DNA from 3 places in the Paenibacillus sp. IHB B 3415 genome. Region 3 is predicted to be linked to each of the others. Evidence: predicted binding sites of a transcription regulator. Region 3 holds the regulator's gene; each other region holds the start of a gene.
The links. The regulator LexA, encoded in region 3, represses DNA repair genes until DNA is damaged. The targets are predictions, from matches to a motif close to CGAACATATGTTCG.
Positions count from the first base shown of each region.

Region 1: QW71_RS23165 (YolD-like family protein) is a predicted target of LexA. The motif match lies at 1,251-1,264, and genes of this name have one in related genera.
Region 2: QW71_RS09920 (putative DNA modification/repair radical SAM protein) is a predicted target of LexA. The motif match lies at 1,612-1,625, and genes of this name have one in related genera.

Region 1 is NZ_JUEI01000056.1:125,339-128,617, forward strand. Features, by position in the region: gene QW71_RS23155 (zinc ribbon domain-containing protein) at 1-262, opposite strand, end outside; gene QW71_RS23160 (hypothetical protein) at 461-1,081, shown strand; gene QW71_RS23165 (YolD-like family protein) at 1,324-1,659, shown strand; gene QW71_RS41020 (hypothetical protein) at 1,696-1,857, opposite strand; gene QW71_RS23170 (M15 family metallopeptidase) at 2,109-2,795, shown strand; gene QW71_RS41455 (WGxxGxxG family protein) at 2,872-3,279, shown strand, end outside.
Region 2 is NZ_JUEI01000018.1:74,781-78,059, forward strand. Features, by position in the region: gene QW71_RS09915 (TIGR03915 family putative DNA repair protein) at 1-256, opposite strand, end outside; gene QW71_RS09920 (putative DNA modification/repair radical SAM protein) at 256-1,569, opposite strand; gene QW71_RS09925 (hypothetical protein) at 1,763-1,954, shown strand; gene QW71_RS09930 (glycoside hydrolase family 3 C-terminal domain-containing protein) at 2,245-3,279, shown strand, end outside.
Region 3 is NZ_JUEI01000026.1:156,716-159,994, reverse strand. Features, by position in the region: gene QW71_RS14440 (hypothetical protein) at 1-387, shown strand, start outside; gene QW71_RS14435 (L,D-transpeptidase) at 475-813, opposite strand; gene lexA (transcriptional repressor LexA) at 1,164-1,790, opposite strand; gene QW71_RS14425 (LysM peptidoglycan-binding domain-containing protein) at 1,987-2,400, shown strand; gene QW71_RS14420 (DUF896 domain-containing protein) at 2,511-2,720, shown strand; gene QW71_RS14415 (hypothetical protein) at 2,768-3,279, shown strand, end outside.

The DNA of each region.
Region 1 (3,279 bases), on a different contig from region 3:
TCAGTCCGCTCTTCACCATAATCCGCTGGGTTGTAATTGTGTATCTGGTGGTATTGAGTCCAATAAGCCCCTTGAGCCGGTCGGATATGCCCGCAGGCTTACCCTGCCACAGCTCGGTTTCTGTGCTTGTTCCGGAGACCCGGCCTGCCGCCGGACGGCGTGCTGCTGCCGGAGCGTTATTATCCTCTGTACCTGCTCCGCATTCTCCGCAGAATTTGGCACCTTGCTTATATTCCGCACCACAGGCTGTGCAATAAGGCATAAGATATCTTCCTCTCGTATAACGGATAATTTGATTATAGTATAACAAGAATTCCCAGTCACTACCGGGTTCTTCTTGCGTTTCTTTCTGTGAATACGCTTTATCTCAGGAAAATGTTTCATCCAGACCGATTTTACATTAATTTCATTTGCACTTAACAAAATTCGATATTATTCTGTTAAGTGGAGGGATATAAATATGAGACGATTTTTATTTGCAGGATTACTTATGATGGTTGTAGTCCTAAGTGCCTGCAGCAATGACAGCGCAGAACCTGCTTCGCAGGAAGTAGTGCAGGATACAGTTCAGAGCTTTTACAATGAAATGTCAAAATTCGATGAAATGGGTAAATCCTCGCTGGAAAACTTCAACACCACCTTAACTTCTTATTCAACCGGAGATGCGACTGACAAGGAGCTGCAGAAGGCCGTGGACGAGTTCCAGGATACAGCCTCCGATATCGCCAATCAGGTGAGTGAAGTGAAGATTTCCAAGAGCCTGCCGGACACTATCCAGACGCTGCTCAGAGATTCTATTATTGCTTTTAAAAGTGCGTACTCCATTAAAGAGCAGGCCTCCAAAAGCGCGGTTTCTCCCGATGTAACTGCCGAGGAATTCAATGCAATGAACCAGCAGGCGGATGTAGCGATGCTGTACGGCATCTCCAAGCTGAATGAAGCCAGAGCGGCCGCAGGACTGATTGAGCCGGAAGAGAGCACAAAAGGTCTAATTGTGAACCCGTCAGAGGCGGGCGCCGCTGCGAAGACTGATACGGGAGCTGCAACGACAGAGAGCACGGCAGGAAACACAGCCAATTAGAAAGTATTCATCCCCGTATAGTACCTGAGTAATTACCAGAATGAATTCAAACTAGCCCCACTGCTGTGGGGTTATTTTGCTGTGCCGGCGAGTCCGGTATGTCTCCTCCCAGTTCTTGCTGCTTACATATATTTCTGCTTGCTTAAAAAGCCGGATCACGGATATAATACAAACATACGTTCGGTACATGAGCGGACAACGTATTGCGGTTTGTATATAGACCATAGATTGGGGGAGCGGCAATGGGCAAAAAGCTGGAGGGCAATAACCTGTGGGACAGCAACCGGACAGTTCTGCCGGAGCAGATGCGCGTAATCAGTAGAGGTGAACGGGAGACGTGGCAGAGCGTCAGGCCGGTTCCGGATGAACACAAGCTGGAGGAGATTGAGCATACGCTGGCTTTGTCGCTGCGGAGTCATGTACGGGTAACGATAGTGTTGTTTGACCCTCTTGAGCACAAGCTGCTTAGCGGATTTGTGACCTCCATTCACACCCACTCGCGCGAATTCAAGCTGCAGTGGGCGGAGGAATGGAAGTGGCTGAACGTGGATGATATTGCGGACGCCTATATCGTCTGAGGGTGCAGGCGAAGCTGGCCGGAGCGGACGGAACGGTTAATTTCTTCCGGCGGTTTCCGTCTTTTCATAAGCAATCAGCGTAACTCCGGGATTCCCGGTCATCCGGGCGATGGCCGACTCGGCCTCGCGGATCACTTCGACAACATCCTCCTGATCGCTAAGCGCGGCCACCTTATAGCTGTCACTGTGAATATCCATGGTTGTCCACCTTTCCATGCGGGATTAAGGATTAACGGTACTCCATGTTAGTGTGGCCTGTGGTGCAGCAATTCATCCTTGTTGGCTCCTGTTTACGCTAAGCTGGATCAAGCATTATTAAGGCCCTCAGGATTGCCTGGGGGCTTATTTCGTATGCTTCTGGGAGCCTGGCAAACTTGGGCGGATGCAGGGGTGAAAGTGTACATGCAACATTGTACAAGCGGGCATTTACTATACCAGGGGGTGAGTATATGCTGACTTTGGATCAAGTGAAGAGTAAATCGGCAGGGTGGCTGGGCAATCTGCATCCGGTGCTGCTGGCGGGTGCTACAGAGCTCATCCGGCGGAGTTATGCCAGAGGGATTCCGATCCTCATTACCCAGGGAATGCGCACCATTGCCGAGCAGAATGCGCTATACGCGCAGGGAAGAACGAAGAAAGGCGCTATTGTAACCAATGCCAAGGGCGGGAACAGCTATCACAATTACGGGCTGGCAATTGATTTCGCACTGCTGCTGCCGGATGGTAAAAGCGTATCCTGGGATATGAAGCGTGACGGAGACGGGGATAAGGTAGCGGACTGGCAGGAGGTTGCACAGGAGGCGAAGAAGCTCGGTTTCGAGTGGGGCGGAGACTGGAGTTCCTTCAAGGACTACTCTCATCTGCAGATGACCTTCGGACTAACCACTGCTGAGCTTCGGGCGGGTAAGCACCCCACCGTTCAGCAGGTGAAGGACGCATTAAGCCGGATTAACGGAGGTGACCCAGAGGTGAATACCGAGGTTAAAGTAAATATCACATTGAACGGACAGAAGCTCACGACCGGCGTGCTGGACAGCGTCACCACATATGCTCCGGTACGGGCCATTGGCGAAGCGCTTGGAGCCAAAGTGACCTATGATGCGCTCAGCAAGACCGTGAACATCATAAAGGAATAATCTGCGTTGCATAGATGATGTGCCGTGTGGGGAAATTATCAGCGATAAACCACAACTACAGAGGAGGCATACCATCTTGAACAAGCTGATTACAAGCCTTGCATGCGGCACAGTATTATCCATGAGTCTGCTCGGAGCCGGTTACACATCTGCTGCGGCTGGCACGACAGGAATGGGCGGAACAGCACCCGTTACCAACAGCACAACATCGGATACCCGAATGGGCACTATGGGCAACATGGGGGACATGGATGGCCGGAGTACACAAATGATGAACGGCCGGGGCAATACCATGATGAACCAGACGACAGGCACCATGCACAAGAACGAGACGATCATGAGGGATAAAATCCGTACCGGAGACAACAGCTCCGTCTCCCCGCTGAACAACACTACACCAACCGGCAACTACCGGGCACAGAGCACCACAGGCGATAACGATAACGGCTCTAACTGGGGCTGGCTCGGCCTGCTCGGACTTCTG
Region 2 (3,279 bases), on a different contig from region 3:
GCGTACATGACCAGAACCCCAGACGGACCAGTTCCTCGGCTTCAGGGCTGATCCGGAGCGGGATAGACTTCAGTACTCTCTCCGCTTTGGCATGGTCGGTTTCGATCCACTTCGATTCCAGCAGCAGGCCCTGCTCCTGACCTTCTGAATGCACAGCAAGCGGAATCTCCTTCCAGGTATAGCTCTCAAATACACAGCACAGCAGGCCCTCGAAGCTGCCATCATAGGTATAAGCCAGAGCGGACGGCTTGAACATCAGGCTTCCGCTCCTTTCTTGAACCCGGCCCATCCTTCTGCTGCCGGCAAGGCAGCCAGGTTATGGTCCTCGAACAGCGTCATCTGCTCGTATTGCGGGGGCTGGAAAGGGGCCAGCTGTTGGCCGGACATCAGTGAACGAAGCAGGGTATGTTCACTGACTTTCAGCCCTTCCAGCGGTTTGCCCTTGCAGGTGATGAAGAATTGGGCACGCTTGAGCACGACACCCAGTTTCTTGAGTGCCTGGAAATCCAGTGTTCCTGCCCGTCTTGCCTTGACTATCCGCTGTGCGCTCCTTACGCCGATACCGGGTACACGCAGCAGCATTTCATACGGTGCGCGGTTGATCTCAACCGGGAACTGCTCCCGGTGGTTAACGGCCCAGCTGCATTTCGGATCAAGCAGCGGATTGAAGTTGGGTACTGCTTCATCCAATAATTCGCTTGCCTGAAAGCCGTAGAAGCGCAGCAGCCAATCAGCCTGATAGAGCCGGTGCTCCCGCAGCAGCGGCGGTTTGGTGTCCAAAGAGGGCAGCAGCGAATCCTCGATCACCGGGGTATAGGCAGAGAAAAACACGCGCTTCAATGCGTACTTCCGGTACAAGCCCTCCGTTAGATTCAGAATTTGGTAATCCGTATCGGGCGAGGCGCCCACAATCATCTGCGTGCTCTGGCCGGCGGGAGCGAAGCGTGGAGCGTGATTGTATTTAACAATATCGGAGCTGTTCTCCGTAATCCGGTCTTTGATCAGCGCCATCGGCTTCAGGATGGAAATCTTGCTCTTATCAGGAGCGAGTATCCCGAGACTCTCCTGCGAGGGCAGCTCGATATTGACGCTCATACGGTCAGCGAGCAGTCCGAGTCTGGACAGCAGGGCGTCGTCAGCTCCGGGAATCGCTTTTACATGAATATAGCCGTTGAAATGATACACATTCTGCAGCAGCTCCAGTGCCGCTATCAGCTGCTCGGTTGTATAATCCGGATTGCGCATAATCCCTGAGCTGAGGAATAGTCCTTCTATGTAGTTGCGGCGGTAGAATTGCATGGTAAGGTCCGCGATCTCTTCGGGTGTAAAAGCCGCCCGGCGGACGGGATTAGATTTGCGGTTAATGCAATATGCACAATCATATACACAGGCATTGGTCATAAGCACCTTCAGCAGCGAAATGCAGCGTCCGTCCGCCGCGAAGCTGTGGCAGATGCCCATTGCAGCGGTACTGCCCAAACTTCCGGCCTGGCCTTTACGGTCTGAACCGCTTGAAGTGCAGGCTACATCATATTTGGCTGAAGCGGTTAGAATCTCAAGTTTCTCCATAACATCCACGATCACAACCCCCCTCATAGAGGAAGTATATACCGAACGTATGTTCTTGTCAAAGGGCTTCACTAAGTGCCGGTTACCGTGCAGAATGTATGCGCATTCCTTATTATGCTATAATAGTTTTTAATGGTTCATAGCATTTAGAACTATACTGTTTCTGAAAATTGGGTTAGGAGTGTTGCTGGGAATGAGAGGATACAACATTTGGCGGCCAATCATGCTGATTGCGGTTGCGTTGCTTACGAGAACCTTGGTTTCAAGTATTTGTCTTATGTTTGGGATGTCGCAGGAATCGGCAAGCAGCGTTGCCATGCTTGGTATGGTTGTTGCCGCTCTTGTAATGTATAACCGTATGATGAAGAGCCGCCGCCGCAAATAAATAGAAGGTCCGTAAATTCCCCGGGTGAAACGAATCATATGCGAGAACATTTGAAGACACCCGCACAGGTGTCTTTTTTATTTAAGAGGGGTTCCGGGCGAAGGGAATGCGGCTGCCCGGTTTTGCTTTTTAAGCTGCAGAGCTTGTATATTAGGGCTGTAGCTTTTATTCTTAGAAGGATATGCTATATAGATGACAACAAAGGTTCAAGATAACGGGAATCCCGTAAGGGAGGGCGCTATCTATAGAATCAATACACGTTGGGAAACGAACAAACAGGAGGAAACCAATTGAGTACACAGAATATCGGAGTGCCGTTAGAGGGTTTTGCAGAATTTAGCCGGGTAGTGGCCGCAGAGGGCACGGTGTTGCTTAAGAATGAGGGGCAGGTGCTTCCGCTTGGAAACGGCGAGAGCGTTGCCATTTTTGGCAGAATACAAGTGAATTACTACCGCAGCGGTACAGGATCAGGCGGAAGTGTTCATGTTGCATATACGACTAACCTGCTCGACGGTCTGCGCAGCAAGAAGAACATTAGCGTCAATGAAGATCTGGCAGCAGTGTATGAGGAATGGATCGGACTTAACCCGTTTGACGACGGCGGAAAAGTATGGGCGGCTGAGCCGTGGAACCAGAAGGAAATGCCGCTTACGGATGAGCTGGTGAAGAAAGCAAGAAGCCAGTCGGGCAAGGCCGTTGTGGTGATTGGACGTACCGCCGGTGAGGATCAGGACAATGCCGATGCACCGGGAAGCTACCGGTTGACGGAAGATGAGAAGGCTATGCTTACGCAGGTTACGGCTCATTTTGAACAGACTGTTGTTGTGCTTAATGTCTCCAATATTATGGATATGAGCTGGGTTAACGATGCCGGATATGTACATCCTATCTCTGCTGTGATCTATTCCTGGCATGGCGGTATGGAAGGCGGCAATGCGATTGCTGATGTACTGGCCGGAGAGGTGACGCCAAGCGGCAAGCTGACGGATACGATCGCGTATTCCATTGAGGATTACCCGTCCACAAGCAACTACGGCAATGAGTTCAAGAACTTGTATGAGGAAGATATCTATGTAGGATACCGTTATTTCGAGACCTTCTGTCCGGATATGGTTCAGTATGAATTCGGCTATGGCATATCCTACACCACCTTTGAGCTTGCGCCGGAGGAAGCGAAGCTGGTGGACCAGGCGGGTGAACCACAGATCCAGATCGGTGTAACTGTAACCAATACAGGAGATACCTACTCCGGTAAAGAAGTGGTGCAGGTGTATTATGAAGCGCCGCAGGGACAGCTTGGCAAACCGGCCAAAGCGCTGGCGGCA
Region 3 (3,279 bases):
CGTGAATTTAAGAAATATGAGAAGAAGCGGATACGGGGCAAAATCATAATTATATTCAATGGTTATGAGCAGGATCGCCGGGAAGTCTATCAGGTTCGGGAGATTACGAACTGGGTTGACCGTCTGCTCAAGAACGTGCCTCATTTGTTCTATTTCCTCAGCAGAGACAATTACGCGATGCGGATTGCGTTCTTCTGTCTGTCTGAGGTGGTGGGCCGCTCCGGGATGGAAGTGTCCATCACGAAAGAGCAGGGACGCAGGCTGATCGAGAAAGTTACCAAGAGTGCATTGGTCTACGCCAAAAAAAGCAAAGACTCACCTGCGGAACAGTGGAGTCTCGCTGAAAGTATTCTGGACGAGCTTGGTTATGAGCAAACTATGCAATAATGCTGTGAAGAACCCCTTTGGCGAAAACTCGTCAAAGGGGTTCTTGTGTTCAACTATAGGAATTTATAGGCGGCTGCATGTTTGCGGCTACTCCCTGATGGTTACACGGGTGCCAATGGGAATGATGGCAGCCAACGCGACCACGTCCTGGTTATACATGCGGATACAGCCGTGGGAGACCATGTGGCCAATGGAGGAAGGGTCATTCGTTCCGTGAATTCCATAATGCGGCTTGGACAGGCCCATCCAGAAGGCTCCGAACGGTCCGCCCGGGTTGGGTTGCTTGTTAATGATCGTGTACTCGCCTACCGGCGAGACGGTCAGCATCCGGCCAATGCCGACAGGAAATCCTCTGGTTACGGTGTCATTATCAAGCAGATAAAGCATGCGCTGTGAAAGGTCGACAATAATTCGATAGTTGGGCATGGGATCAGCACTCCTTTGTAACAGGATATGTGCGGATAGCTAAAGCGGTTCGGAGTAAAAAATGCCAAAAAACCGACATGGGAACAAATGTTCCTATGTCGGTTTTTTGGCATTTTTGGCAAGCGTAACAGGATCTAAAAAGGAAAAAGGGGGCATGGGATCAGCACTCCTTTGTAACAGGATATGTGCGGATAGCTAAAGCGGTTCGGAGTAAAAAATGCCAAAAAACCGACATGGGAACAAATGTTCCTATGTCGGTTTTTTGGCATTTTTGGCAAGCGTAACAGGATCTAAAAAGGAAAAAGGCTGCTTCGCGTGATGCGGAGCAGCCTGATTATGGAGGAGAAAGATTAATGGATATCGCGGAATAATCCAATGACTCTGCCCAAAATAGTAACGCGGTTAAGGCGGAGAGGCTCGTAAGCCGGGTTCTCCGGCTGCAGCCGGATATGATCACGTTCTTTGTAAAAGGTCTTAACGGTTGCTTCATCTTCTTCGGTCATCGCAACAACGATGTCACCATTGTCAGCGGTTTGCTGTTGGCGGACAATAACATAATCTCCGTTCATAATACCGGCATCAACCATGCTGTCGCCGAGTACAGAAAGCATGAATACCTTGTTATCCCCTACGTAATGAGTAGGAAGCGGGAAGTAATCCTCAATATTCTCTGTAGCAGTAATAGGAACACCAGCAGTAACCTTACCAATTACAGGGATACGGGTAACCGTCTGGACGAATTGATGTACATTCTCTGAATCTTCCTGGCCGAGCAGTTCAATTGCACGCGGCTTCGTAGGATCGCGCCGGATCAGGCCTTTCTTCTCAAGCCGGTCCAGATGACCGTGCACTGTAGAACTGGAGGCCAGGCCAACAGCTTCGCCAATTTCCCGAACGGACGGAGGATAACCCTTGCTGCGGACTTCGTTACGTATAAATTCCAGGATCGCCAGCTGGCGACTCGAAATCTTTGACATCGGAATCAACCCCATATACTATGTTTGGGAAAATTATAACATAGAACTGCCGTTCGTACAAACATAAGTTCTAAATTGTGAGAATTATAGCCTGAAAAATAAAGGGAACAGTTGTTCGAAAAAACTATTGATCAAAACACATGTTCGTGTTATATTATTTTCGAAAGTGAGAACAAGTGTTTGGAGGACGATATTTATGTTAAAATACAGTACCTACAATAGTATCTACAATGAGGATATCAAGGTGTCCGCTCCCGGTAATCCATTACCCCATAATCCATTGGCACATTTCAGAGACAAGACCCTTCGCCTGCTGTCTGTACTTACCTCAATATTCCGCCAGGTCAGCTTCATCAAGATTTCTTTAATATTATTACTCACGATTTCCGGATTTACAGTAGTCGGTAATGTGTTCGCTGGTTCTGTCTCTTTAATGAAGCCTGTGAAACGGATCGTAGTTGAACGCGGAGACACCTTATGGAGCATTGCCCTCAAGAATAAACCGGATGACATGAGGACTGCTGTATATATAGAAGGGATCAAGAAATCAAATGGTCTGAAGGACAGTGGAATTAAGGCAGGAGATATACTGACCGTGCCGGTATATTAACCGAAAGAAGCATACTGGTGTTTGACTAAGAGAGCTTTCAGGGGGTAGACCTTGACAAGCTCTTTTTCTCATGGCAAAGTTAGAATGAATTTATAGGGGAGGGGAAAGTATTGAATATTGACGAATTGGTCGCACGCATCAATGAATTGGCACGCAAACATAAGAATGGCGGCCTGAATGAGGAAGAAATGGCAGAACGTGCCAAACTACGCGAGATTTATCTGGGCAATATCCGCAGCAATTTCCGGGCCCAGCTTGATACCATTGAGATTGTGGATAATCCGGAGCATGAAGAAGGCAACAACGGACGTAAAGCTTAGTCTGCGGCCTTTTCATAGATAATACAGGATGACTAGGGGGAACTAACATGGCCCGTTCTTGGGAAAGAATGGTTCAACGCAACACCAAGCAAATCAATCAGCAAAGAAAGAAGCAGGGAAAAGAGACGATCTATGGGGCGAGCTCTAAAGCTGCTGCAAAGAGCGTCGATATTTTCAAAGGCCGGAATATTGTATTCCCTGTCGTGTTACTGCTGCTTGGCATTATGTTCTGGGTAGTCGGTTCCATTGATGAAGCGAAAGGAAGCGGAATACTGGCCAACTGGCTGGGGGTAGTACTGTACTTCCTGCTTGCCGCGCTGTTATTCTTCCGCCGTCCGTTCCTTAAGGTGGAACGCGCCCGTCTGTCTACTATTAAATACAACCGTGAACGCTTTTTGCCAGCAGCTGAAATTGAGAAGATTACCTTGTCGCGCAGTGTAGTTACCATTAAGTATAAAGGCAAGCGCAAGCAGTGGATTTTCTCCAAGCTGATTAACCGGTATGACACCGCCGCTATGGCTGCACGCCTGGAACAATTCGGCAAGAACAACAACATTGA